One region of the Actinopolymorpha cephalotaxi genome, then DNA from elsewhere that is predicted to be linked to it. Evidence: predicted binding sites of a transcription regulator. Region 1 holds the regulator's gene; the other holds the start of a gene.
The links. The regulator HrcA, encoded in region 1, represses chaperone genes, less so after heat shock. The targets are predictions, from matches to a motif close to TTGGCACTCGNNNNNNNCGAGTGCCAA.

Region 1 (7,570 bases):
CATCGGGAACGCGAGGACGTCGGTCGGGCCGGGCTCGTCCATCCACCGCACGTGGTGCTCGGCCATCGTCTCCTCGTCGACGAGGACGACCGACAGCTCGGCCTGTGGGTGCAGCCGCATCCGGTCCAGGACGAAGCGGGCGAGCCGGGACAGCTCGCGTTCGTCGACCTCGGCGCCGGACTCGTTGGCGATGTCAATGCTCATGGGCGCTTCACAGATGCTTTCGCGATGGTGGCGGAATCTCGGTGGCGGCTCGACGGTACGCGGGCGCCGGACCGGTCGGCGAGCCGGTCAGGGACGCCGCGGCGCGGGCTGGCGCCGGCCGACCTCGACCGGACGGCCGGCGGCGTCCGTGGAGCGCTTGGCCTCGTAGGCGTCGTAGGCGGCGACGATCCGGCCCACCAGCTTGTGGCGTACGACGTCCTGGCTGCCCAGCGTGCTGAAGTGCACGTCGTCGAGCCCGTCGAGGATGTCGTGCACGACCTTCAGCCCCGACGACGTGCCGCCCGGCAGGTCGATCTGGGTGACGTCGCCGGTCACCACCATCTTGGAGCCGAAGCCCAGCCGGGTGAGGAACATCTTCATCTGCTCCGGCGAGGTGTTCTGAGCCTCGTCCAGGACGATGAACGCGTCGTTGAGGGTGCGGCCGCGCATGTAGGCGAGCGGCGCGACCTCGATCGTCCCGGCGGTCAGCAACCTCGGGATGGAGTCGGGGTCGATCATGTCGTGCAGCGCGTCGTACAGCGGCCGGAGGTAGGGGTCGATCTTCTCCGACAGCGTGCCGGGCAGGAAGCCCAGCCGCTCGCCGGCCTCGACCGCCGGCCGGGTGAGGATGATCCGGTTGACCTGCTTGGCCTGCAGCGCCTGGACCGCCTTCGCCATCGCGAGGTAGGTCTTGCCGGTGCCGGCCGGGCCGACGGAGAAGATCACCGTGTGCTTGTCGATCGCGTCGACGTAGCGCTTCTGCCCGACCGTCTTGGGCCGGATCGTGCGGCCGCGGTTGGACAGGATGTTGAGGGTGAGGACGTCGGTGGGGCGTTCGGCGTCGCGGGTACGCAGCATCGCCACGCTGCGCTCCACCGCGTCGGAGGTCAGGCCGTGCCCGGAACGGACGATGGCGACCAGCTCGTCGAAGAGCTGCTCGACGAGGATGCGCTCCTCCGGCGGGGCGGTCACGGTGATCTCGTTGCCGCGCACGTGGATCTGGGCGTCGAACTCCTTCTCCGCCACCTGGAGGAACTCGTCGCCCGGCCCGAGCAGGCTCACCATCGAGATGCTGGAGGGTACGACGATCTTGGTCTGTGTGGGGCTGGTCTGCGCCATGGGCGGCCTGTTCGGCCCCTCCTTCGGTATCCCGACGCTCGAAACGTCGTTCATCGTAGCTCCGCCCGGCCGGAACCGGGACTGGTATTTCCGCTGTGGGCGAGATGCCCGGTCCGCCCTGGCGTGAAGATCACCCCGGGACGGGTCGACGCCGGCGGCACCGGCCGGGGGCCGGCGGCACCGGCGAGGGGCCGCGGCTAGCCGAGCGCGTCGGACATCTGCCGGCCGGCCAGCACGTGCAGGTGGCAGTGGAACACGCCCTGGCCACCCTCGGCGCCGATGTTGGTGACCACGCGGTAGCCGGACTCGCGTACGCCCAGCTCGTCGGCCACCGCGGCGCACTCGCGCAACAGCTCACCGGCCAGCTCCGGATCGGCGGCGACCACCGCGTCGAGGTCGGCCCGGTGCTCCTTGGGGATCACCAGCACGTGCACCGGCGCCTGCGGGGTCACGTCGGGGAAGGCCAGCGTGCGCTCGGTCTCGCGGACCACCTCCGCCGGAATCTCCCCCGCCACGATGCGGCAGAACACGCAGTCGGCGTCGCTCGTCACGCCGGGCTCCCCTCCGTCGGTTCGGATCGTTCGGTTCGGATCGTTCGGTTCGGGTCTTCGGTTCAGCCGTTGAACGCGTCCCGGATGCGGGAGAAGACCCCGCCCCTGCGCTCGGAGGTGAACTGCCCGCTGGCCTTCTCCTCGCCGCGCAGCCTGGCCAACTCGGTGAGCAGCTCCCGCTGGGTGTGGTCGAGCCGGGACGGGGTTTCCACCACCACGTGCACCACCAGGTCACCGCGCCGGGAACCACCGGACAGGTGGGGTACGCCGCGGCCGGGGATCACCAGCTCGTGGCCGGACTGGGTGCCCGCCTTGGCCTCCACCTCGACCGAGTCCTCGTCCAGGGTGTCCAGGGAGATCGTGGTGCCGAGCGCGGCGGCGGTCATCGGCAGCTTGACGGTGCAGTGCAGGTCGTTGCCGTGCCGGCTCCACACCTCGTGCGGCTCGACCTGGATCTCGACGTACAGGTCGCCGGCGGGTCCGCCACCGGGCCCCACCTCGCCCTGGCCGGACAGCTGGATGCGGGTGCCGTCGTCGACGCCGGCCGGGATCTTGACCGCGAGCGTACGGCGGGACAGCACCCGTCCCTCCCCCGCGCACTCCGGGCAGGGGTTGGGGATGATCGTTCCGAACCCCTGGCAGCGGGGGCACGGCCGGGTGGTCATCACCTGGCCCAGGAACGAACGCTGGACGGAGTTGACCTCGCCGCGGCCCTCACACACCGTGCAGGTGCTCGGCGACGTGCCGGGAGCGGCGCCGCCGCCCTGGCAGCTCTGGCACACCACGGCGGTGTCGACCTGGATCTCCTTGACCGCGCCGAACACCGCCTCGGCGAGGTCGACCGGGAGGCGCAGCAGCGCGTCCTGGCCACGCCGGGTGCGCGGACGAGGCCCGCGGGTGCCGGACGAGCCGAAGAACGCGTCCATGATGTCGGTGAACGAGAAGCCCGGACCGAACCCCGCGCCCTGGCCGGCGCCGGACGCCATCGGGTCGCCGCCCAGGTCGTACACCTCGCGCTTCTTCGGGTCCGACAGGACCTCGTATGCGCGGGTGACCTCCTTGAACCGCTCCTGCGTCTCCGGGTCGGGGTTGACGTCTGGGTGCAGCGTGCGCGCCAGCCGACGGTAGGCCTTCTTGATCTCCTCCGCGGAGGCGTCGCGACGGACGCCGAGGAGCTCGTAGTAGTCCTGGCTCATGCTCTGGGATGCCTTCGGCACTGACTCATTCCCTCGGATCATTCCCCTGCGAGGATCTGGCTGACATAGCGGGCTACGGCGCGAACCGCTCCCATGGTGCCCGGGTAGTCCATTCGGGTCGGCCCGACCACCCCGAGATTGGCGACGGCCTCGTCCCCAGGACCATAGCCGGTGGTGACCACTGAAGCCGTGGAGAGTTCGACGACGGGGTTCTCGTGACCGATCCGGACGGTGAAGCCGGACGGGCCGGTGGCCTCACCGAGCAGGCGGAGCAGGACGACCTGCTCCTCCAGTGCCTCCAGGACCGGCCGGATGGAGGTGTGGAACTCCGCGCCGAACGGGATGAGGTTGGCCGTACCACTCACCGCGATCCGGCCCTCGGTGCGCTCGGCGACGGTCTCCATGAACGTCGACACGATGGCGGTGACCTGCGGGCGTTCGGACACCTCGAACGCGTCCGGCAGGTCGGCGACCGCCGACGCCGCGTCGGTGAGCGACCGTCCGATGACCGCGGCGTTGAGCCGGGCCCGGACGTCGCGCAGGAACTCGTCGGCCACCGTGCCGCCGGCGTCGACCACCCGCTGCTCGACCCGGCCGGTGCTGGTGATCAGGACGATCAGCAGCCGGGTGGACGACAACGTGACGAGTTCCACATGCCGCACCGTGGAGCGGGTGAGCGTGGGGTACTGCACGACGGCGACCTGCCGGGTGATCTGGGCGAGCAGGCGCACCGTGCGGTGCACCACGTCGTCCAGGTCGATCGCACCCTCCAGGAACGCCGAGATGGCGCGGCGTTCGGCGCTCGACATCGGCTTGATCGTGGTCAGCCGGTCGACGAACAGGCGGTAGCCCTTGTCGGTGGGGATCCGGCCGGCGCTGGTGTGCGGCTGGGCGATGTAGCCCTCCTCCTCCAGCGCGGCCATGTCGTTGCGCACGGTCGCCGGGGACACCCCCAGGTTGTGCCGGTCGACCAGCGCCTTCGAGCCGACGGGCTCCTCGGTGTGGACGTAGTCCTCGACGATCGCGCGGAGGACGGCCAGCTTCCGGTCGTCGAGCATTGGCTTCGGCCTCCCTCGTCCTGGTGCGTTCACGTCTACGTGCGGTGGTGCGGTTGGTTCGGACGGTACCGGCTCGCGCGAGCCGCCGGGCGTGGCAGTGGGCCCGCCACCTCGACGAGCCCACGCGCGAGTGCGCCGTCCGAACGGATCATGGACCGGCACCAGACTGGCACTCGCCGAACCTGAGTGCCAGTCTACGGCGACACGGCCACCTTGTGCCGACCGCGCCGATGGGATGCTGTGGGCGTGAATGTCCCCGAAGCCGACCCGACCGGCAGCTGGACCGAGGTGGGGTCCGGCTGTTTCGCCCGTCGCTACCCGTCGTTCGACGTCACCGTGGGCGTGGTCGTCGGCGCCGGCGGACTGCTCGTCGTGGACACCCGGGGCGGTCCACGCGAAGCGGACGAACTCCGCGCCGACCTCGCCACGCTGTCCGACCTGCCGGTCCGGTGGGTCGTCGACACCCACTGGCACTTCGACCACACGTTCGGTAACGGCAGGTTCGCCGACGCCACGATCTACGGCCACGAGACGGTGCCCGGGGTGCTGGCCGAGCGGGGTGAGGAGGTACGCGCCGACCTCGCCCGGCGCTCCACCGAGTGGGCACAGGACATGGCCGAGCTCGTGCTGACCCCGCCCGACCGCACCTTCGCCTCGGTGGCCGTCGTCGACCTCGGTGACCGGGTGGTCGAACTCGTCCACCCCGGCCGCGGCCACACCGACGGCGACGTGGCCGTCCGGGTGCCGGACGCCGACGTCGTGTTCGCCGGCGACCTGGTGGAGGAGTCCGGGCCGCCGGCGTACGGCGACGACTCGTTCCCGCTGGAGTGGCCGCCGACGCTGGAGATCTTCACCGGCCTGCTCACACCGTCGTCGGTAGTCGTGCCCGGGCACGGCGCCGTGGTGGACCAGGCGTTCGTGACCGCGCAGTTCGGCGACGTCACCGCGGTCGCGGAGACGATCCGCCGGCTGTTCCAGGAGGGTGTGCCGGAGGGCGAGGCACTGGCCGTGGCGGAGTGGCCCTACGCCACTGAGCGGCTGGCCGAGGCGGTCCGCCGGGGTTACCGGCACCTGCGCGAGTCCGGCGCCCCGACGGCCGGGCCCGCGGGACCGGAAGCGGGACCGGGCCGGCGTTCCCTCCCCCTGCTGGGCCAGTAGCCGAAACGACCGCCGGCGTACGACGTACGACGCCGGGCGGTGCTGCGACCGGTCGGTGCCGGCGCCGGGCACACGGCGTGGCGGACGGCACGCGGCGTGGCGGCGGGCGGCGTGGCGGTCCCCGCTCGCGGGCCGGTCCGCCGCTACGCTCACCGATCATGGCCGGACCTGGTGATCGCTATACGCAGGACGTCCTGACCACCGACTGGCGGGCGCCGAAGCTCGGCCGGACGGTCGAGGTGGACGTCGAGCCCGACATGGTGCTCGAGGACGCCACCACCGGCTTCTGCGGCGCGGTGGTCGCGATCCAGCGCGACCTCGTGGTGCTGGAGGACCGGCGCGGGGTGCGGCGCAGCTATCCGTACGGTCCGGGGTTCTGGCTGGAGGGGAAGCCGGTCGCGATCCGGCGCCCGAAGGCAGCGCCCGCGGCCGGGCCCACCCGCACCGCGTCAGGTTCGATCGCGGTCCGCAACTCACGGGCCAGGGTCGCCCGGGCCAGCCGGATCTACGTCGAGGGCCGCCACGACGCGGAGCTGATCGAGAAGGTGTGGGGCGACGACCTGCGGATCGAGGGCGTCGCCGTGGAGTACCTCGAGGGTGTGGACGACCTCGCCGCGGTCGTGGCGGAGTTCCGGCCCGAACCCCGGCGCCGACTCGGCGTCCTGGTCGACCACCTGGTCCCCGGCAGCAAGGAGAGCCGGATCGCCGAGGAGGTCGCGCGCGGGCCCTACGGCGCTCACGTCCTGGTGGTCGGACACCCGTTCGTGGACATCTGGGCGGCCGTACGACCCGAACGGGTGGGTCTGGACCGCTGGCCCGACATCCCCCGGCAGACGGAGTGGAAGCACGGCATCTGCGCCGCCCTGGGCTGGCCGCACGACGAGCAGGCCGACATCGCCCGGGCGTGGAAGCAGATCCTGGGCACCGTCCGCGACTTCCGAGACCTCGAACCCGCGCTGCTCGGCCGGGTCGAGCACCTCATCGACTTCGTCACCGTCGACGCCGACTGATTCTTTCCCGGCTGTCACCCGACCCGGTGTCTTTCGTTCGGCCGGACGGTTCGGCGCATTCGCCCGATGCGTCGGGTGCCGGCTTCGGCCCGGGCGTGACAGGCTGGACGGGAGGGCGCGGCGGGCCGGTCCCGTGGCGCACGCCGTGAGATCTCGCCTGACGCCCACCGGCGGTCCCCGGCGGCCCGGTGAGGGCCACCCGGGTATCGGGTAAGGAGGCCGACATGAGCCAGCAGCACGAGGAACCCCGGCCGGGCAACGGAACGCCGCCACCCTCACCGGAGCCTGGCCGCTCGCCGTATCCCCCGCCGGAGAGCGGTACGACACGGCCGCCGACGCCGGAGCCGGGTGCGACCTCCTCGCCGTCACCGGAGCAGCCGACGGCGGGATCAGGTGTCATGACGGTGGAGGACGAGCGGAACTGGGCGTTCGGCGCGCATCTGGGCAGTTTCGTCGCCGCCTACGTCGCCCTCGGCTTCCTCTGCCCGCTGATCGTGTTGCTGGCCAAGGGAAAGGACTCGGCATACGTCAGATACCACGCGGTCGAGTCGCTGAACTTCCAGCTCACCACGCTGCTGGCGGCCGCGATCGCGGGCCTGCTGGTCTTCGTGGTGATCGGGCTGGTGCTGCTGCCGTTCATCGGGATCGCCTACGTCGTGCTGGTGATTCTCGCCAGCGTCGCCGCCCGGCGGGGTGAGTGGTACCGCTACCCGGTGAACATCCGCTTCGTCAAGTGACGCCTGACAGCTGTCAAGGAAGGCCTGACAGCGCAAGCAGGTGACGATTTCGGAATGTCAACCAGCGCTTGACAGTAGGTCGCTGCCCCAGCCGAGCAGGTCCCTGACCACCGCGTCGGCGAGCAGCCGGCCGCGCAGGGTGAGGACGACCCGGCCGGCGGCCAGCGCCTCGGGGACCACCATCCCGTCCGCCGCCGCCCGCCTCGCCGCCGCACGCCCGGTGTCGTCCAGAACGCTCACGGCCAGGCCGCCCGCGAGGCGTACCTCCAACATGACGCGTTCGACCGTGCGGGTCTGCGCGTCCAGCACCTCCCGCGCGTGCGCGGGGCTCACGCCCCGGGCCAGGCGTTCGGCGTAGGCGGCGGGGTGCTTGACGTTCCACCACCGGACGCCGCCGACGTGGCTGTGGGCACCGGGACCGATCCCCCACCAGTCGCCGCCGGTCCAGTACAGCAGGTTGTGCCGGCACCGCGCTGTCTCGTCACGCGCCCAGTTGGAGACCTCGTACCACGAGAAGCCCGCCGCGTGCAGCGTCTC
Region 2 (7,570 bases), 3.0 Mb from region 1:
CGCTGCCCGGCGCGCACGGCCAAAGCAAGAAGATCGCCCGGGCCGTCCTGGTCGACGCCAACTTCCCCTGCTCGGCCGACGACCCAGTGCGGCGGACCGTCCGCACGGTCGGCACGCTGCGGGCATGGAAGTTCGGCCACCTGCCGGAGTCGAAGCGCGTGGTGAGCGGCGTGGTCACCCTGACCTGCTGATCCTCTGACTGTGCGCGTTCTGCCCCCGCATCCACCAGTGCGGGGGCAGACTGCATTCGGACATGCACAGTGCGTGATTGGAGGCGTCATGGGTGATGACGAAGCTAAGGCTCGGGATGCCCTGGCCGCTGGGCGTGCCGACGAGGCAATCGCCTACGCGTTGCTGGACGTGAATTCCACGCTGCACGACCTGTGGTGGGCTACAGCGAAACGCAACATCCAGACGAACACGTGGATGCGGACCATCGCCCAGCAGGAAGGCCGCGCGGTGACCCTCATCCGCCGCACCGGCGCCCGCCCGGACATGTGGCGAGGCGAGTGGCACGCTGGGTCGACTGGAGGGATGAAGGCCTACGAGGCCGCCAACAAGGACGCCGTGCTTAGGTGGGCAGCAGACCTCCCGGCGGGGGTGCGGCTGATCCTCGAACCCGACAGCAACGAGTGGGTTCCGTGGGAGGACATGGACGTGGAGGCCTATGTCACCCGCGACCCGGAGGATCGAGAGCAGCGGGGGACGTAAACGTGGCGTGACCTCTACCCTCTTGGCGGCCGTCTTTGTAGGTAGTAGGGCGCGGCCCTACGGCGACCCGTGCCCTGAGGACCAGCCGCTCATGCCTGGCGGGAATGTCGACACCGCACCGCAGCCCAGGCCAAGCCTGTCAACTATCTATTGACTGCACACGAAAGCAGCGATGGGAGGCCACGCATGACGAACTGGAGTGCGCTGTCACGGCGTACGGCCGAAGAGAAGATGCACCGCGAACACCTGCGTGAGCATCCAGCAGTCATGGACATGCCCGACGAGGCGTCACTGCACGAGATCCCCAACTGGAAGCCGGAGCCCCGGCCTGAGCCGGGAACCGGTCACGTGTACATCATGTCGCGGGAACCGCCTTGGATACACAGGCTGTCGGCACTGGAACGCCGCGCCCTGCCTGATGAGCTGAAGAAGCGAACCTGGCATGCGGTCTGGTACTCCAACGACGGCGTTCCCGGCTCCGTGGAGTGTCCGGTGACGCATCGCCGTGGCGTGGAGGAGTGGGCGGCTCGCCAACCTGCCGAGACGGTGGTGGAGCCCAGGCGCGGGAGTCTGGTGAATGTGCCCGCGAAACTACCGCCGGCGGTGAACCGCGCGCCCGACCCGGGCTGCGGCATCCTGCGCATCTGGCTGGACGGGCAACGACCGGAGTGGCGTGCGGCCTGGTTCGACATCTACGCCGGGCTCGCGGAGTTCTCCCACGACGACCTGCGCGAGGTGATCACGTGGGCAGACGCCCAGCCCGCCGCCGAGAAGGTCATCCAGGGCGACGTGTTGCCACACGACGAGATCGACCTCGCGGACTTCAGGGCCGATCCCGACCTGTACCTCCAGGGCTACTGAGCTCAGGGCGGGTCAGGGGGTGCCGTCGAGGGAGTCGATGGTCGCGATGGACGGGCCGCGGCGCGTGCGCAGATCACGGGAGACGGCCTCGGCGTCCCGGAGCGCCCGGATGGCGTTGGCGCCGGCCAGTTTGGCGAGGTCCTGCTCGGACCAGCCGCGCTCCAGCAGCGCCGCGAACAGCCGCGGGTAGCCCGACACGTCACCGAGCCCCACCGGGAACGTGTCGGTCCCGTCGTAGTCGCCGCCCAGGCCGATGTGGTCGACGCCGGCGACCTCGCGTACGTGCTCGACATGCGCCATCACGTCGGCCAGCGTGGCATCCGGCTTGGGGTGCTCGTTGCGCCATTCCCGGGTGAACTCGAAGAACGCGCCGAGGTCGGTCGGGCTGACGCCCTGTGCCCGTGCTGCCTCCGCAGCCTCCGTCCGCCACAGTGCGCACGTCGGCGAGACGAACTCCGGTACGAACGTCACCATGCACACGCCGCCGTTCGCCGGCAGCAGGGCGAGCACGTCGTCGGGAACGTTCCGCGCCACGTCGCACACCGCGCGGGCCGAGGAGTGGGAGAAGATCACCGGTGCCTCGCTGCCTGCCAGGGCCGCCCGCATGGTGTCCGCGGAGACGTGGGACAGGTCGACGAGCATGCCCAGCCGGTTCATCTCCGCGACGACCTCCAGCCCGAACCGGGACAGCCCACCGACAGCCGGCTCGTCGGTCGCCGAGTCCGCCCACGGCACGTTGTCGTTGTGGGTGAGCGTCATGTACCGCACACCGAGCGCGTGCATCGCGCGGAGCGTGGCCAGCGAAGAGTCGATGGAGTGGCCGCCCTCCATGCCCATCAGGGATGCGATCCGGCCGGATGTGAAGACCTGCTCCACCTCGTCGGCGGTGGTCGCCAGCCCGAACGTGCCGGCGTACCGGCCCACCATCGCGTGCACGGCGTCGATCTGCTCCAGCGTCGCCGAGACCGCGTGGTCGCCCTGCAACCGGCTCGGCACGTAGACCGACCAGAACTGCGCGCCGACCTGACCCTGACGCAGCCGCGGGATGTCGGTCTGCAGCCGTGGCTGGTCGACGGCGATGTCCACCTTGTCGAAGTCGTACGCGCTGGCGTGCCGCATCGCGATCGGCAGGTCGTTGTGCCCGTCGACCAGCGGATGGGCGGCGAGCAGGGCGCGCGCTCGATCGAGGTGGTCTGCGGATGTCGTGGTGGCCATGCCCTGATCCTGCCGTGCAGGGGCGCGAGGACGCACGAAGGGGCGGCCGTGCGGGACAAGGAGGACACACGAAGAGGCGGCCCCGGAAGGTTCCGGGACCGCCTCTGTCGGGTGCTACGGGAGTTGCCGGGCTTCGAGCGAACTCAGAAGTCCATGCCTCCGCCGTCGGGCATGCCGCCGCCCGCCGGGGCCTTCTCCTTCTCCGGCTTGTCCGCCACGACCGCTTCGGTGGTGAGGAACAGGCCGGCGATGGACGCGGCGTTCTGCAGCGCCGAACGCACGACCTTGGCCGGGTCGGGCACGCCCGCCGCGAGCAGGTCGACGTACTCGCCGGTCGCGGCGTTGAGGCCGTGGCCGTCGGGGAGTCCGCGGACCTTCTCCGCGACGACGCCACCCTCGAGGCCGGCGTTGATCGCGATCTGCTTCAGCGGAGCCTCGAGCGCCACCTTGACGATGTTGGCGCCGGTGGCCTCGTCACCTTCGAGGTCGAGCTTGTCGAAGGCCTTCTTGCCGGCCTGGACGAGCGCCACGCCGCCGCCGGCGACGATGCCCTCCTCGACCGAGGCCTTCGCCGCGCGAACGGCGTCCTCGATGCGGTGCTTGCGCTCCTTCAGCTCCACCTCGGTGGCGGCGCCGACCTTGATCACCGCGACGCCGCCGGCCAGCTTGGCCAGCCGCTCCTGCAGCTTCTCGCGGTCGTAGTCGGAGTCGCTGCGCTCGATCTCGGCGCGGATCTGGCTGACCCGGCCGGCGATCTGCTCGGGGTCGCCGGCACCCTCGACGATCGTCGTCTCGTCCTTGGTGACGGTGACCTTGCGGGCGCGGCCGAGCAGGTCGAGACCAGCGGTCTCCAGCTTCAGGCCGACCTCCTCGGAGATGACCTGGCCACCGGTGAGGATGGCGATGTCGCCGAGCATGGCCTTGCGGCGGTCACCGAAGCCGGGAGCCTTGACGGCGACCGACTTGAACGTGCCGCGGACCTTGTTGACGACGAGCGTGGCCAGGGCCTCGCCCTCGACGTCCTCGGCGATGATCGCCAGGGTCTTGCCGGACTGCATGACCTTCTCCAGCAGCGGGAGCATGTCCTTCACCGCGGAGATCTTGCCGTTGTAGACGAGAACGTAGGGGTCGTCGAGGACGGCCTCCATGCGCTCGGCGTCGGTCCAGAAGTACGGCGAGATGTAGCCCTTGTCGAAGCGCATACCCTCGGTGAGCTCGAGCTCGAGCCCGAAGGTGTTGCTCTCCTCGACGGTGATGACGCCTTCCTTGCCGACCTTGTCCATCGCCTCGGCGATGATCTCGCCGACGCTCGCGTCGCCACCGGCGGAGACGGCCGCCACAGAGGCGATCTGCTCCTTGGTCTCGACGTCCTTGGCGGCCTGGGCGAGCTGCTCGGTCACCCGGTCGACGGCGGCCTCGATGCCTCGCTTGAGGCCCATCGGGTTGGCCCCGGCGGCGACGTTGCGCAGACCCTCGCGGACCAGTGCCTGGGCGAGCACGGTCGCGGTCGTGGTGCCGTCACCGGCCACGTCGTCGGTCTTCTTGGCAACTTCCTTGACGAGCTCGGCCCCGATCTTCTCCCACGGGTCCTCGAGCTCGATCTCCTTAGCGATGGAGACGCCGTCGTTGGTGATCGTCGGCGCGCCCCACTTCTTCTCCAGGACGACGTTGCGGCCCTTGGGGCCGAGGGTCACCTTGACGGCGTCGGCGAGGGTGTTCATACCCCGCTCGAGACCACGGCGCGCGTCCTCGTTGAACGAGATGATCTTGGGCATCTAGCTGGATCCTCCCCCAGGTGGGTGGATGGTCGTGGGTTCGGGTCGACGCCCGCGACGGACGCTTCCCGGCCAGGCCGGGAACCTCGTCGAACCAAACCGAGGTGGATTGTCACTCGCGACCTTCGAGTGCTAACACGTGTTTAGCACTCGGCCTGGGAGAGTGCAAGCCGAGAGGCGAGTACGCCGGACAAGCCGAACGCCGGCCCGCGCGGCATGCGGGCGAGTACGCCGGACACGCCGAACCCGGCCGCCGCGGACGTGCCGAGGGCCCGGACGGATCATCCGCCCGGGCCCCGCGACGTCGCTTTCGTGGTCCGGCTCAGACCGGTCGCACCTCGTGCGCCTCGAGCCCCTTCGGACCCCGGACGACCTCGAACTCGACGGCCTGGCCGTCGGCAAGAGACTTGTAGCCGTCCATCAGGATCTTCGTGTAGTGGACGAAGACGTCGTTACCGTCCTCCACCGCGATGAAGCCGTAGCCTTTTTCCGAGTTGAACCACTTCACGGTTCCCTGCGTCATGCCCTCTCCTCAGACCCGTTCGGGTGTCAGACCCGCCCGGCGCGGGTCCGGGTCGTACTCACCACACCCGTCCCGCGAGGGGAGGTGTTGCGATCGATCGGCGCGTGTTCCCACCGTTGGCGGTCGAGCCGTTACGCACGATCATGGCGACCACGGCCGACCATAACCAAAAACATCTCCGGTGTGGAGATGTCTGAACGATCTCCTTTGGGCCAGGTTCGGCCCCGCCATCCGGTTCCGGAGAACTCATTGTGAACAGTCCGTCACGGCCGTCACGGCACGTGACAGTCGTCCCGCTATACGGGACAAAACCTCAGCTGGCCAGGGGAGATGCTCCGACGGGTTCGGCCCAGTCGTAGTGGAGTTCCTCGCCGCCAGAGCGCCACCGGCGGGGTGCCGTCGTGCTCAGCCAGTCCAACGGCTCGACCCCGCCGGGCTCCCCACCGTCGAGGGCCAGCCGGACGGCCGCGCGCAGGTCGGCGTCCACCTTCGGCGTACGGGCAGCCGGGTCGACCGAGACGAACAACGCCGTACCCGACCGGGCCACCAGGTCGAGGAACTGACGGTTCTTCTCCCACGGCGTCACCGGCGTGCACGGCACGCAGTCGGCGTCGGCGGCGAAGAAGGAACCATGCTGGGCGAGCCGGTACGCGAGCGTGTTGACGCCCATCCGGCGGGTGCGCTCCCAGTCCCGGCCGGAGGTGTCGTCACCGATCCGCTGCACCTGCACCAGACCGGCGGCCAGGTGCCCGACCGTGTTGCAGCCGATCACCACCGCGTCCCCCGCATTCGCGCGGACCGTTTCGTACAGCCGGAGGAGGACCTCGGCGTTCGTCCGCCCGCGGTCGGCGAAGTGCCATCCCGGGTCGGTCAGCTCCGCCCCCATCGCCGGGCCGAACCGGCCGAAGGCGTCGAACGTCGAGAAGTCGTGCTTGACCAACTCGAAGCCCCAGCCGACGAGCCGGGCCACGTCCTCACCGATGGCCTGCAGGTTGCCGGGCAGGGTGAGGTCGAGCGGCTGCTCGCGGGCCGGGCGCGGACCGGGCCGCAGTCGCGCCGGGTCGGTCACGGTGGACAGCGCGGCCGGGCGCATCCAGATCCCCGGCCGGGCACCGCGGGCCGCGATGTCCGCGGCGAAGGCCGGCATGTCGTCGAAGAGGCCGGGCACTCCGGCCGTCCACGGGCCACCCGGGCAGGCGCCGCCCGGACTCCACCCCGCGTCCACCACACAGAACGGCCGCACCGGATGGCCGTCGGCGTACGACACGATCGTCTCGGCGTCGCGCAGGATCTGCGCGGGGCCGAAGTCGCGGCCGTAGGCGTAGTACCAGTTGTTGGCGCCGACGACCGGCTCCGCGAGCGGCAACGGGTCGGCGCACATCGCCGCTGTCAACCCGCGCTGGACAGCGTACGGCGAGGCGTTCACGTCACCGGCCACCTCGACCACCGTGGCCGCGGACAGCACCCGCTCCCCCAGCGACACCGGGCCGCCGCCGTTGCGGACGTCGAGCCACAGCGAGCAGCCGTCCTCGTCGACGGTCCAGGCACAGAAGGCGTTCGGGCGTACGCGGACACCCATGCCCGTTGTCGTCGTGGACACCGGATCATGCGCGAGCCACGACCACGGCAGCAGCCGTTCGGGCTGGTGGTGGCGCCAGGACAGGTCGCCGTAGGAACGTTCCCAGGTGTCACCGAGGACCAGTGCCGACGAGGCCACAGGGCGCCGCCAGCGCAGCACCACCCAGGACAGGCCGGCGTTCGGACAGGCCACCGTGACGTCGAGACCGTACGGCCCCGGCGCCAGCCCGACCTCCACCTCCGCGGTGGTGAACCTGCCGGACCGGCCCGCGTCAGGACGCGCCTGACGCGGGCCGTCGGCGCGTTCGTGCACGACGAACACCGCGTCCGGGACCGCAGGGGTGGCGGTGGTGACGCCCTCCGTTGCCGGCGAAGAGGTCAGCGGGCACCGCCGGCGACGGCGGGAATCACCGAGACCTGCGTACCCTCCGGAGTCGGCGTGTCCAGGCCGCCGGCGAACCGCACGTCCTCCTCGCCGACGTAGACGTTGACGAACCTGCGCAGCTTGCCGCTGTCGTCGAGAAGGCGCGCGCGGATGCCCGGGTAGTTCGCGTCCAGCGACGCGAGCACCTCGGCCAGCGTGCCGCCGTCGGCCTTCACCTCCGACGAGCCGTCGGTGTAGGTGCGCAGGATGGTGGGGATCCGAACCTTCACGCTCATGCGAGCCCAGCCTCCGTGAATGCTTCGTACGTCGGACGGATGGTGGCCTTCGGGCCGACCCTGCCGGCGATGGCGTCCAGGGTCTTCAGCCCGTCGCCGGAGTTGATGATCACGGTCTCCGCGGCCGGGTCGAGCTTGCCCGAGCGGACCAGCTTCGCCAGCGTGGCCACGGTCACCCCGCCGGCGGTCTCGCCGAAGATGCCCTCGGTGCGGGCCAGCCGGGCGATGCCGTCCACCACTTCCTCGT

Region 2: the regulator HrcA is predicted to act here: its motif matches at 4,706-4,732, upstream of groL (chaperonin GroEL).

The regions. Positions count from the first base shown of each region.
Region 1 covers NZ_JACBZA010000001.1:3,101,415-3,108,984, forward strand. Annotated here, with positions in the region: gene ybeY (rRNA maturation RNase YbeY) at 1-204, opposite strand, end outside; gene FHR37_RS13760 (PhoH family protein) at 292-1,323, opposite strand; gene FHR37_RS13765 (histidine triad nucleotide-binding protein) at 1,521-1,874, opposite strand; gene dnaJ (molecular chaperone DnaJ) at 1,937-3,070, opposite strand; gene hrcA (heat-inducible transcriptional repressor HrcA) at 3,109-4,128, opposite strand; gene FHR37_RS13780 (MBL fold metallo-hydrolase) at 4,375-5,286, shown strand; gene FHR37_RS13785 (DUF3097 domain-containing protein) at 5,445-6,296, shown strand; gene FHR37_RS13790 (DUF4870 domain-containing protein) at 6,521-7,033, shown strand; gene hemW (radical SAM family heme chaperone HemW) at 7,091-7,570, opposite strand, start outside.
Region 2 covers NZ_JACBZA010000001.1:92,236-99,805, reverse strand. Annotated here, with positions in the region: gene FHR37_RS00425 (hypothetical protein) at 1-191, shown strand, start outside; gene FHR37_RS00420 (hypothetical protein) at 280-711, shown strand; gene FHR37_RS00415 (hypothetical protein) at 898-1,572, shown strand; gene FHR37_RS00410 (dipeptidase) at 1,585-2,787, opposite strand; gene groL (chaperonin GroEL) at 2,931-4,562, opposite strand; gene FHR37_RS00400 (cold-shock protein) at 4,885-5,085, opposite strand; gene FHR37_RS00395 (alpha-amylase family protein) at 5,399-6,976, opposite strand; gene FHR37_RS00390 (MoaD/ThiS family protein) at 7,042-7,323, opposite strand; gene thrC (threonine synthase) at 7,320-7,570, opposite strand, start outside.